3 regions of the Peribacillus sp. YIM B13472 genome follow, and region 2 is predicted to be linked to each of the others. Evidence: riboswitches for the same ligand, from Rfam matches in the RefSeq annotation. Region 2 holds a riboswitch; each other region holds the start of a gene.
The links. A riboswitch is a leader RNA that binds a small molecule or an ion and turns the genes downstream of it on or off. The one in region 2 is predicted to bind cyclic di-AMP.
Positions count from the first base shown of each region.

Region 1: it holds a riboswitch for cyclic di-AMP, as region 2 does, so the genes downstream of both, ACFX4I_RS24085 (cation:dicarboxylate symporter family transporter) here and ACFX4I_RS23160 (TrkH family potassium uptake protein) in region 2, are expected to answer to the same signal.
Region 3: it holds a riboswitch for cyclic di-AMP, as region 2 does, so the genes downstream of both, ACFX4I_RS25155 (hypothetical protein) here and ACFX4I_RS23160 (TrkH family potassium uptake protein) in region 2, are expected to answer to the same signal.

Region 1 is NZ_JBHZPG010000047.1:24,097-28,367, reverse strand. It holds gene ACFX4I_RS24095 (hypothetical protein) at 1-331, shown strand, start outside; gene ACFX4I_RS24090 (efflux RND transporter periplasmic adaptor subunit) at 346-1,608, shown strand; cyclic di-AMP (ydaO/yuaA leader) riboswitch at 1,808-1,954, shown strand; gene ACFX4I_RS24085 (cation:dicarboxylate symporter family transporter) at 2,126-3,385, shown strand; gene ACFX4I_RS24080 (class I SAM-dependent methyltransferase) at 3,814-4,029, opposite strand.
Region 2 is NZ_JBHZPG010000042.1:20,407-24,677, forward strand. It holds gene ACFX4I_RS23150 (TetR/AcrR family transcriptional regulator) at 1-543, shown strand, start outside; gene ACFX4I_RS23155 (hypothetical protein) at 781-972, opposite strand; cyclic di-AMP (ydaO/yuaA leader) riboswitch at 1,306-1,448, shown strand; gene ACFX4I_RS23160 (TrkH family potassium uptake protein) at 1,620-2,951, shown strand; gene ACFX4I_RS23165 (potassium channel family protein) at 2,975-3,631, shown strand; gene ACFX4I_RS23170 (STAS domain-containing protein) at 3,775-4,271, opposite strand, start outside.
Region 3 is NZ_JBHZPG010000054.1:13,528-17,798, forward strand. It holds gene kdpA (potassium-transporting ATPase subunit KdpA) at 1-1,464, opposite strand, end outside; gene ACFX4I_RS25150 (potassium-transporting ATPase subunit F) at 1,490-1,564, opposite strand; gene ACFX4I_RS25155 (hypothetical protein) at 1,745-2,128, opposite strand; cyclic di-AMP (ydaO/yuaA leader) riboswitch at 2,520-2,661, opposite strand; gene ACFX4I_RS25160 (Na-translocating system protein MpsC family protein) at 2,905-3,279, shown strand; gene ACFX4I_RS25165 (hypothetical protein) at 3,784-3,954, shown strand.

The sequences.
Region 1 (4,271 bases), on a different contig from region 2:
GGTCATCGTTCAAATGATTCTTTTTGGCTTGCAATTGTTGGAAAAAATATTACTGATTCCTCTATTCGTTTTAATGGATATAGGCAGCGATGCCAATCCTTTTTCATTGGGGATCATCAGTCAGTATTTTCTCAGAAGTGATTATTTCATTCACTTTTTCAGCGAAATCACCATTTTTCAATTTCTTATTATTGCTCTGCAATATTTTTATTTAAAGCAATTTTCAGAACGAAATAATTATTTGGTCCTTTTAATGATTGTTCTATTCTATCTGGCCACATGGTTTGTTAAAGCCTTTTTAGCATACATCCAAGTAGGCGTATTTGTATAAGGCGGGTGAAAAGAATGAGCGGAAAATGGAAAATAGCAGCGGTCTCGATTGCGTCGATAGTCTTAATAACCGTTAACATATACCTTCTTGAAAAAAATGAAAGCAAAGTGGAACGAACTGTTTTCGTTGAAACCTGGACAAAGGTAAAAAAAGATACAATTACGGATACTATTCAAACAAATGGGGTAATTAAACCTGTAGAAGAGTTTGATATCTATTTCGATACCAAGAAAAATGATTTTAAGAAATTCCTTGTAAATGAAGGCGATGCGATTACGGCTGGCTCCTCGTTGTTTGAGTATACGACGACCGAACTTGATGCGCTAAAAGCGGATTTAGAAGCGGAGAAAACGGCAGCAGAGGGAGAAATTGCAGGGATTGAAGAATACATAGGCAAGTTGAGGTCTTATCAAGGGACCCTGGCCAGTGATTCTGGAAAAGCGGCCATTGATGAATCGGTGGAAAAAAACTTGAGTATTGATTTAAAAACAAGCTCGACGGATCTTATTAAAAGTAACATTGAGCAAGAAATGTACAAGCAGGAACTGGAAAGAAACAGTTTGAATGAAAAAGTGAAAATGCTTGATGCTAAATTAAGTTCAATTGAGGAGCAGTCCAATGCGATCGTGACGACGAGCGAGGCTGATGGTGTAGTTAAAAATATCAATAAAAACCTGAATAATCCCATCATATCCATTGTTTCAACAAATATGGCAATTGAAGGGGAATTCTCCGAAGAGGAAATGAAAAAGGCTGAAGTGGGCATGACTATAAAAGCAAGTTCCTCTGATTCAAAAAAGGCATTGAAAGGAACGATAGGCCGTATCCATTCCTATCCAGCTGAAGAGCCGTCGTTAAAAAAAGATAACAGATTTCCATTTCAGGCTTTAATCGAGCCGGAAGGCGAAGAAACGGAACCTTTGTTGGTGGGATCCAAAGTGGATCTTACAGTAATAACCAATGAGAAAGCAGGTGTACCCTCCGTTCCTATAGAGGCGGTACATTACCAAAAACAGCCTTATATTTACAAATTGACTAAAAAAGGATATGTGGATAAACATTATATTACAAAAGGGCTTAAAGCAGAAGGAAAGCAAGAAATCATAAAGGGACCGTCAGTAGGTGACGTCATCCTGATGAAGCCGAATGTGGCAGCGAAGAACCATTCTAATTTTATTACTCCGATTCAATTTGAAAAAGTGAAAGTTGCAACTTATAAAAAATTCACCTCTAGGGAAAAAGTAAGATATCTGTTACTTGGCATTTTGGAAAAATAACTGTTCCTTCAACAAGAGAGGTGATGTCAAATTATTTAGTAATTATATCAATATAACTTTATGTGATTAAAAATCGGGAAGAGTAATAATAGATACAATAGCCATTAATACAGAATATTCAGACATATTTAAAGATTTTTTCAAGTACGGATGCGAATAAATATTTACAGATTATCATTTTTAGTATAATATTTTATTATAAGTTAACTCGCTTAATCTTATTCCAAGAACGGGGGACCCATTTTTGTGGATATTATCCGCTAGGGGTGAATTCAGAAATGAAAGGGCTTTGTGTTTCCAATTCCTAACCCGACAGCTAACCTCGTCAGCGTCTTTAAGGGAACATGTGTGAATATTCACGCCAATAAGAAATCGACACATGAAGTGTCTTTTTTTTCGGCGTAAAGACAGAGTTTTTCAAAAAAGAAAAATTACTTTCTTTTATTAGTATCTTGTTTCCCTTACCGAGACAAAAATGTTTTTGCATCAAAGACTTTATGGAAGGTGAGGAAAGTAAATGAAGAAATTCAAATTAAGTTTAGCTAGCCAAATTTTCATTGGTTTAATTTTAGGGATTATCGTTGGTGCCATTTTTTATGGTAACGAGACGGCCCAAAACTTTTTACAACCATTCGGAGACATTTTCCTACGAATGATTAAAATGATTGTAGTGCCGATCATCGTTTCAAGCCTTATCGTTGCAGTTGCTGGTGTAGGTGATTTGAAAGCGGTAGGTAAACTGGGTGCTAAATCATTATCATACTTTGTTGTAGTAACTATGATAGCGATTGCTGTTGGTTTAATTTCAGCGAATATCATCCAGCCTGGTGCTGGTGTGAATATGGATAATCTGGAACAAACTGATATCTCAACATATGTGGATACAGCAGAAACTAAGCAGCATGAATCGTTCGTGGATACACTCGTTCACATTGTACCATCCAATCCAGTTCAAGCTATGGTACAAGGCGATATGCTAGCGATCATTTTCTTCTCCGTGTTGTTTGGGCTTAGTATTGCAGCCATCGGTGAAAAGGGTAAACCAGTATTCCGCTTCTTCCAAGGTACAGCTGAAGGAATGTTCTACCTAACTAACATGGTCATGAAATTCGCTCCTATCGGTGTATTTGCACTAATCGGTGTGACGATCTCCAAGTTCGGTTTGGAATCTTTAATTCCGCTAGGAAAGTTAGCGCTTTCTGTATACGGAACAATGATTTTCTTTGTAATAGTCATTCTTGGTCTTATTGCGAAATTTGTCGGATTCAATATCTTTACGTTGATTAAACTTCTAAAAGAAGAATTGATTCTTGCTTTCTCTACTGCAAGTTCAGAAGCGGTTCTTCCGAAACTCATGGAAAAAATGGAGAAAGCGGGTTGTCCGAAACATATTGCTACATTTGTTATTCCGACTGGATACTCCTTTAACCTTGATGGTTCTACATTATACCAAGCGTTAGCAGCTATCTTCATCGCTCAAATGTACGGAATCGATTTAAGCGCGTATGAGCAAATTACGCTAATGCTAGTGTTAATGATCACGTCCAAGGGGATTGCGGGTGTACCGGGTGTATCTTTCGTAGTTCTTTTAGCGACATTGGGAACTGTCGGTATTCCTATTGAAGGTCTAGCATTTATTGCCGGTATCGACCGTATTCTTGATATGGGACGTACAGTAGTAAACGTTATCGGTAATTCACTTGCAGCAATCGTCATCTCTAAATGGGAAGGTCAATTCAACCCTCCTTCCAAAAAAGAATTAGAGCAAGTTTCTTAATAAAAAAATCCAGAGTGAAATGTCACTCTGGATTTTTTTTTTTTGAATTAAAATGCGCTTTCTCTTCCGGTGGGCGATCCAGAAGCGGCAATCGGAAGAGAAAACGTTGACATCATCGTTTTCATGGAATATTTCACTTCGGTAAAAGCTCTCGATGACTGTAAACCCTGTTTCCTTCATTCAAGTTGAGTAGGGATATGGAGGTAAGTATCTTCTTAAGTCTTTCCGGATATCAAAATATCCCAAACTCATAAAGCCTTTCATCTTATTTGCCTCCACACCGAATCATTTCGTCTTGTTCCCAGAAGTTCAGATGATTTTCGTTTTTATCCCGGTCATGTGTTGTGAAAATGAAGAGTCCTTCTGGTTTTAAAATACGGTTGATTTCTTTTAAAGCCAATGTGCGGTTTTTTGCTGGTGAATTTGCATTAAATCATTAAAAGCGAAGATTGCTTTTTCGAATGATGAGTCGTTGAAAAGGGAGGTTCGTTGCATCTCCAAGGATAAAGGGGATGTCCATGTGTTATATTCATGGCTATTTTTTCGGCTTCAGTAAGCATGTCAGGAGTTAGATTGATTCCCGTTATATTTTGGAATCCTTTTTTATATAGTGCGAAGGTGGTTCTTCCTGTAACGCATCCCATATCAAGGATTGAATCATCCTGATATAAACATTTTTCGAATGCGTATTTCTCTGATTGCCATAGACTTAATCTTTTAGTTGCATCAGGGGAAGCGGTCCCGTGAAAAGAATGAATGATAAAAGCTTTTTTTAACTTTATCCATGATCAATTCCTCCAATTCTATATTTTTTACTATAATATGGATAATTATTTGGTTTAATATGGATTCTTCGTTTCGCATTATTTACACGATGCTGATGATG
Region 2 (4,271 bases):
TTTATTGCACTCGTTGAAACAGAAGGATTCTCACATGTATCAGTGAAGAAAATTGCAGAGCGCGCCAACATTAATCGGGGCACATTCTATTTGCATTACACAGATAAATATGAATTGATGGATCACTTACAGCAGGAATTGTTAAATGAACTTCAAACTCGAATTACTGCCATTTTGCCGAAAGAGGCTTTTATGGCTCTTCATCAAAAACAGCTTTACCCGCCCTTCGTAGCGATTTTTCAATTCATCAGTGAACATGCCCACGCTTTGAGGGCCATTCTTGGTGATCAGGGCGATCCTTCTTTTGCAAAAAAAATAAAGCGCGTATTCGGTGAAGTACTATTGGAGCGTTTGATCAGCCAGCATCCAGCAGCTAAAAATGAAGCGTTCCGCAAGTATATGCACGCCTTCCTGACATCGGCGATTTTAGGGGTGATACAGGAGTGGCTGGAGAATCTTGAAGAGCAAACGGTGGAAGAAATGGCGAAAATCCATTTTCAAATCTTGAACTTCATCAGCCAATTGCATACATTCATCCAATGAACGATTCATTAGGCATGTTCCATCAACATGCCTTTAAATCTGATTACATTTTGTCCTCCGCTCCTATATTACCAACGGAATAATACCTGCCCTTAGAGATGCTCATAGCAAAAAAACTCATTTAAAATAAATGAGTTTAAAAGCAAAACAAGATATGGATTTTTCGCTCAGCGTTCCCGGATAGCACACAGGGATTACATAATTGAATACCGCTAATGAATGTTGGATTCAGTTAATTTACCTTAGGGAAAACAATTTTAAAAACGGATTCTTTTTCTTATCCGTTATCCTTAACTCATCCATGATGATTTGATCCTCATGATCGGCTATCCATTTCCTTAGTGCATCTTTATCCTGGCATTGTGTTAAATATGTCTGGCCACCCTTGCCTGTAGCATTAATAACATATCTATTGAACGTCTTCTCCATAATTGCCCGCCTTTTTAATAAAATGTATTGAATTTTTTAAATACGAATGCAATGCTTTTTTTCTTTATCATTTACAAAAGAAACATAATATATATAGTACAAATCTTGATTGGCAATAGCGTGTTCTGCTTGAAAGTATTGAATAAAGTACATCAATGCTGGTTATCATAATCAGATTAATCGAACCTATCATAATGTGCTAACTAATATTTGTCAATACGTTTTTAAAATGTAAATAAACCGTAAATTTTCAGTCTTATTAAAGAAATATTTTTTTACGATTTAGGGGTTTACAACTGCTAAAACATGGGAGTAGAATACGTTTATCAATTTAATGCATTTCGGCCTAAACTCAAGGGAATTGAGTACGGAGGACCCAATCAATGGGGGTTAATTCTGCCTTGCAGAAGGGATGAGATCAGCTCTTTCGCCATCCTACCCGTCAGCTAACTTCGTCGGCTAAAGCGAAGGAGGTCATAAGACCGCCTATTTCGGGAGCTTTTTTGCACGCTTTTTGTGGCAATAAAGCCATTCGATGTTTTCGCAGGTCTTTTTATTATGCCTTTAAAAAGAGGAAAGCAGATTTATGATTAAAATATCATACAGTTTCACACAATTTTTTTATGGGTAGGGATGATCATTTGAAAATGTCAAAAAATTTATTGGATCCGCCAAAAATACTTGTACTCGGCTTTGCCATCCTGATACTTATTGGGGCCTATTTATTAACCCTGCCGATTTCCACTGAAAATGGCAATGGTCTTTCTTTTCTGGATGCTTTATTCACCTCGACTTCCGCTACATGTGTAACAGGACTGGTCGTAGTGGATACAGGAACGACCTTCACCACTTTTGGTGAGTTGGTCATCTTAACACTGATTCAGATAGGCGGTTTAGGGTTTATGTCATTTGCGACATTTTTCTTTTTCCTTTTAGGCAAAAAGATTTCTTTAAAAGGCAGGTTACTCTTGCAGGAGTCCTTAAATAATCTATCCATGGCAGGTGTAGTCAGGTTAGTTAAACGGCTTTTAATTTTCACGGCCATCATTGAGGGCATGGGTGCCCTTATTTTATCGATTCGCTTTTCTTTTGACATGCCAATCGGAAAAGCAATCTATTACGGGGTATTTCATTCCATATCGAATTTCAATAATGCTGGCTTTGATTTAATGGGTGAATTCAAGAGTTTGACCCCTTATGTATCGGATCCCTTCGTAAGCCTTACGGTCGTCTTCCTCATCACGTTTGGGGGAATAGGTTTTATCGTGATGAATGAACTATACGAATATCGGAATATCCATCGTTTATCCATACATACTAAGGTTGTTCTGACGACTAGCTTGGCACTTACGATTGCCGGCGCAATTTTAATCTTTTTATTCGAGTTCGGCAATGCCAAGACATTGCAGCCTTTATCTTTCATGGGTAAAATGCTGTCATCTCTATTTCAATCGGTTTCACCACGGACGGCAGGCTCCAATACGTTGAATATCCCTGATTTAACTCAGCCTACATTACTGCTCATCATTTTCTTGATGTTCGTCGGGGCTTCACCCGGATCGACTGGTGGCGGGATTAAAACGACTACATTGGCAACGCTTGTCGGAACGGTTTGGTCACAGATTAAAGGAAAGGGTGATGTGGTATTATTCCGTCACCGCATCGTGAGTGAAACGATCTTTAAAGCATTATCCGTTACATTCATTGGCGTATTCATGGTTTCAATCATCTCCATTCTGCTGACCATCACTGAAAGCGGAAGTGACTTCTTGATGATTTTATTTGAAGCCACTTCAGCATTTGCCACCGTGGGACTTTCAATGGGTTTGACCCCCGAATTATCACCGGTTGGCCGGATGCTCATCATTTTCACGATGTTTGCAGGCCGTGTGGGTCCTTTGACTTTGGCCTTTGCCATCGCTATGAGGCGCAAACCAGATTCTTTCCGACGTCCAAAAGGAAAAATCATGATTGGTTAATTATAAATGAAGGAGTGTAAAAGATGGGAAAACGACAATATGCCGTGATCGGTCTAGGCAGATTCGGAACCAGTGTGGCCCATAGATTATATACGGCTGGCCAAGAGGTATTGGGTATTGATGTCAACGAGGAAAGAGTCGAGAGTGCGGAGCTGAGCGTTACCCATGCGATCATGGCGGATACGACTGAAGAAGAGACATTGAGGTCAATCGGAATCCGTAATTTCGATTGTGTTATCGTAGCCATTGGAAATGACATGCAATCGAGCATTTTAACTACCTTGCTTTTAAAAGAGCTTGGGGTCGATAAGGTCATTGCCAAAGCACTTAATAAAAATCACGGTCAGGTGCTCACTAAAGTCGGGGCCGACTGGGTCATCTATCCTGAGCGGGATATGGGGGAACGAGTCGCGAATCAGCTCCTTTCCCCTAACATGCTGAACTATATAGAGCTTTCTAAAGAATACAATATCGAGGAAATCATCCTCCCCATGAGCATGAAGGGAAAAAGCCTCAGGGAGCTAGATTTGCGTGCAAAATATAATATCAGCGTCATTGCCATCGTGAGTAATGGAGAAATTATCATAGCACCCTCACCGGAATTGGAAATCCATGAAAAAGATATGCTTTTAGTGGTTGGCAATAAAGAAGATCTAGCCGTCTTTGCCAATATTGAATAATCCAGCCGGTTCCGGCTCTTGCATTGTGGAGCCCGGTACCCATTTTGAATGCAGCATCACTTATCCATGCGAGAAGACCGCCATATGGAGGTCTTCTCTCTGATATTTATAACGAGCACCCCTCTGCCCTGGATATGTATGTATTATTTTATCGTACCGATTGCTTGGGCAAGAGTGGACTTTATCGTCACTTTATCAAAAGGCAGTTGAAGCTTAACGGCAGTTATGGCTATTTCCGGCCGAAGTCCTGAAACGGTTGTTTGAATACCGATCAAATGTAAGGATTCAATCAATTGTGACAGCTGGTGAGCGGATGCACCATCAATTGCATGAACGCCCGATAGGTCAATGAAAAGCCTTGTGACATTTTTTTCAGCGCATTTTTGTAATGTGTTTTCAAGCAAGGACATGCCCCTCGTCGTGTCAATATCGCCTATCAAGGGAAGCAAAGCCGTGTTATCTTTAAGGGAAATGATGGGCGTGCTCAATTCATCGATCGTTGCCTGTTGGGCTTTCATGATTTTATTGGCATATCTATGATTCGCTTCCGTAAACCACTCCATCACTTCACTGAACACCTTCACCACTATCCGATACCAGGAATTTATTTCGTCCTGTGTGTATTTATCTCCATGCAATC
Region 3 (4,271 bases), on a different contig from region 2:
CAGCATAACTAAGCCGGTGGATATATTCCAAAATGGAGTGTTATCCCCTAAACCTTCAAATCCGGAACCATTATTAGCTGCCGAAGAGGTAAACTCATAAACAACTTGCGAAATTCCATGAAAACCCGGATTAGAAATAGCTGAAGTGCCCATTTGTGTAGCTAAAGCAATAGCTGACGGAACTAAGATGATTAATGGATGTAGAAGAATGGTAATGGCTATTAGTTTCATTTCCCTGCCTGCAATTTTCTTCCCTAAAAACTCCGGCGTTCGTCCAACCATCAACCCGGCAATGAATACTGCCATTATTGCGTACATAAGGATGTTAACCGTCCCCACTCCATCACCGCCAAACACACAGTTCAACATCATTTCTGCCAATGGCACTAATCCGCCAAGTGGAGTAAGCGTATCATGCATATTATTAACTGTACCTGTAGTAGCTGCTGTCGTAACGGCTGTAAAAAGGGCACTCTGTGCAATTCCAAACCGCACCTCCTTGCCTTCCATACTTCCATTCTCTTGAGAAATCCCTATTCTCTCCAATGATGGATTTCCATTTTGTTCGCTGAAATACGTAACACCTAAGAACACAAGGAACATTAATCCCATTGCTGAAAAAAGAATCCAACCTAGTTTCTTGTTTTTTGCCATATACCCAAACGTTAAGGGAAGAGCAGCAGGTATCAGAAACATGGATAAAATCTCTATTATATTGGTGAAACCATTAGGATTCTCAAAGGGATGGGCCGAGTTGACACCAAAAAATCCACCGCCATTTGTCCCTAAATGTTTAATAGACTCTAACGCAGCCACTGGCCCACGTGCAATATTCTGCTTCGCACCTTCCAATGTAGTTGCAATGGCCGTAGGATCAAGGGTTTGCGGAACCCCTTGAGATACTAGGACAAGACCGATTAAGATAGATAACGGCAGTAGTACCCGGGTGATGGAACGAATTAAATCCACATAAAAATTTCCCATACTGCGCTGCCCGGTCAGGCCTCTGAAAAAAGCCATACATAACGAAAGACCGGTAGCCGGTGTCGTGAACATCAAAAATATGATGACGACCATTTGCGATAAATAAGAAAGTCCCGATTCCCCGCTGTAGTGCTGTAAATTGGTATTGGTGAGGAAGCTTACAGCAGTATTGAATGCCAATAATGGATCCATGTTGTCTATCTTACTAGGATTACCTGGTAAAACTACTTGAAAGCGAAGTATCATGTACGAAATAATAAACATGACTAAATTACTCAATAGTAGTGCCTTTACATATTGCTTCCAGTTCATATCACCGGTATTAATACCAGATAATTTATAAATGCCCCTTTCTAACCATCCAAACATCCGATCTTGTTTTGTTGTTTCAAGGGAATAAACATTAGCTAAATATTTCGCCAGTGGTATTGCCAGAATAATGACGAGTGCCAATACCAGACCGATTTGTAAAAAATCCATTTGCATTTCCTCCGTTTTGTAGCTATTAATATTTTTCCGGGTAAATTAAAGCATGAATTAAATACAACGAAAGTGCTCCAACAATAAATAATAAAAACATCGTTTCTACTCTCCTTTTTCTTCTATAACTTTGTTACAAAAATGGATAAATCCAAAAAATGATAAGAATGAAAAAGCTGTAAGTGAAACTGATATAAGATCCATTGACGTCTCTCCTTCCAAACTATAAAAATTTCAAACAATTAAAATGTACTCACCCCCTATGAGTTTCTTAAAGAAACTAGGTTCCACTTGTTAGCAGCCAGTTATAGCTGTAACATTCTGGTTTACTGAAGATGACAAAATCAGCTCCCATTTTTTTATATAGACTAGAATATTGTTGATCATGAGTGACAACAAACAACCTCAAAGATTTGAACTCTGAAAATAATCTCACAAGATTAATTCCATCAAACAGAGAATTAGGGAATAGATAAACACAGTTATCCTGCTCTGAGTTTTGAACCATTATTCCATCACATTCCTTCAGGTTCCTTGTAGGCTTAAACCATTCTTCATCATAGTCTACAGATTCTACGTTACTTGTATCCGTGTGGGTGGCCCCTATACTTTCCTTTACAAATTTGAATAATTTTCCTTTTCCAACAAGCAGTACTTTCCCCATACAATTTCACCCCATTTGTACTTTCTCTTATTTATTTTCAATCTGCATTCTTTCTGGGGAAGAGAAGCCTGCCAGTTGAAAACATAAAAAATAGACCAATGCTTACTCTTTCCCCATGTATGCAGCCATGCAGTAGCTATCCATATCCCCAGCGTTAATTAATACATTCACGCATCGGTTATTGGATGAATTGCAAAGCAAACATATAAAATTGGAGAAAAAGTACTCATTGGTCTACTTATCACCCAGCAAGCTTTACAGCGCTCTGTGCGATCTGTCTTCCAAGAAACCTTTTCATTTATAGGCATAATAAAAAGACCTACGGAAATGACAGGTTGCTATTTTGCTACAAACATAACAAAAAAAGCCTCCTGAATTAAGGTGGTCTTATGACCTCCTTCGCTTTAGCCGACGAAGTTAGCTGACGGGTAGGATGGCGAAAGAGTATCTCATCCCTTCTGCAAATGCAGAATTAACCCCAAAAATAGTGGGTCCTCCGTTCTCAATTTCTTGAGATTTGGCCGATATCAAATTGTTATTTATGTGGATTATTCTACGCTCATCATTAAATGTTTGTAAACCTCATAAAATCACGATATTAATTCAAAATCGACCATATACAGTCATTTTAGGCCAAATTAGTCAGAAAAAACTAACTTTGCTTAATAATTCTAGTGATTACAAATTTTTTATAGGTTTATAAACTTACATTGACAATAACTAAGGTTGGGTATTATGATAAATCCCATAAATTCCCGAGATAAAATGGAGGCATTATGTTAAATCCAAAAAAGAAACTTGAAGCAGAAATAAGTGCAGCATTTATTAAGTTCCAGCGTGATCTGATAGGCAGAGGACCACAGGAAGCAAAAACATATATAATTAATGACATGTTGATTACTCGTTTTAAAGGTGTCCTGACTGTGGAAGAAAAGCATCTTGTCAGTCACAATTCCGGCAAAAAACTTGTAAAAAAAATGCGCTCGCTTCTTCGTGAAATGTACACCAAGGATTACGAAAAAATAGTTGAAGATCAAACTGGATGTAAAGTTCTTTCCTCCCATAGTGATATTAGCACTAAAACAGGTGAAAGAATTGAAGTTTTTATACTGGATAAAGACTTAGATAGGTACTTAGAAACCATCAAATAATACTGTTTAAATTACATGAATTATCATTTTTTTGTAAAATTTATATATATTTTAGATTAATAGATTGTATACAAATTTTTCATTACATTGGGTTTTACTTAAACTAAACACCCCGTTAGCCACACATGCATCGCAAAATCGGTGCTGCACCACAGCGAATAACAATGTGGTTTCAAAGTACATAATATTTAATAGCTGGCGAAGAAGGTCTTTGAACTATGGTGCCTTTCCGCCCATACGTTAGTCTGACTCCGACACCCACGGTGTACCGACTGGCGCGCTTTATAGGGGTAGCACTCATGAGAGATTAATCCTTATTGCATTTAATCTAAGAAGAAGGAAGATCGATTAATTTTGTTTTAACTAATTCTATAATGACCACTCAAAGGCTGCCTTTTTTTATTATCTTTTTACTGGGTCTTTATTTGCTTTACTTTAGATTTTGAGTATTTTTAATTTTCATGGGAGTTGCATAAGGACATTTTTAGGTTTTGGCTGGAATGTATGACTTGTTTAATGATCGCATTTAAAAGGCCGCCAATTGGCGGCCTTCTTATGGCGCTAACGCACCCGTTAGCCATCCATGAAGCGCAAAAAATCAGCGTTTCACCACAGAGAATGAAAATTGGTCTCTATGTCGATAATGTTTTAATCGCTGGCGAAGAAGGTCTTTGAACTATGGTGCCTTTCCGCCCATACGTTAGTCTGACTCCGACGACCACGGTGTACCACCGACTGTCGCATCCTCCATGGGTAGCACTCATGGGAGATTAATCCTTTTTTGGTCGTCGCGCTAGCCTCTACTTAATTTGCTATGATTGGAGGTTTTTGTTTAACGATTTACCAAACTCAATCAGATCACTCATAAGGCTCAGCATTTTTTTAAAAAAGTATTTTTCTGGGTCTATTTTTGTACGCTCTTTTTTGGGTTAAGACTATTTTAATTTTCATGGGAGTTCAATAAGAAAGTTCTATTTGGAACTTTTTGGTCT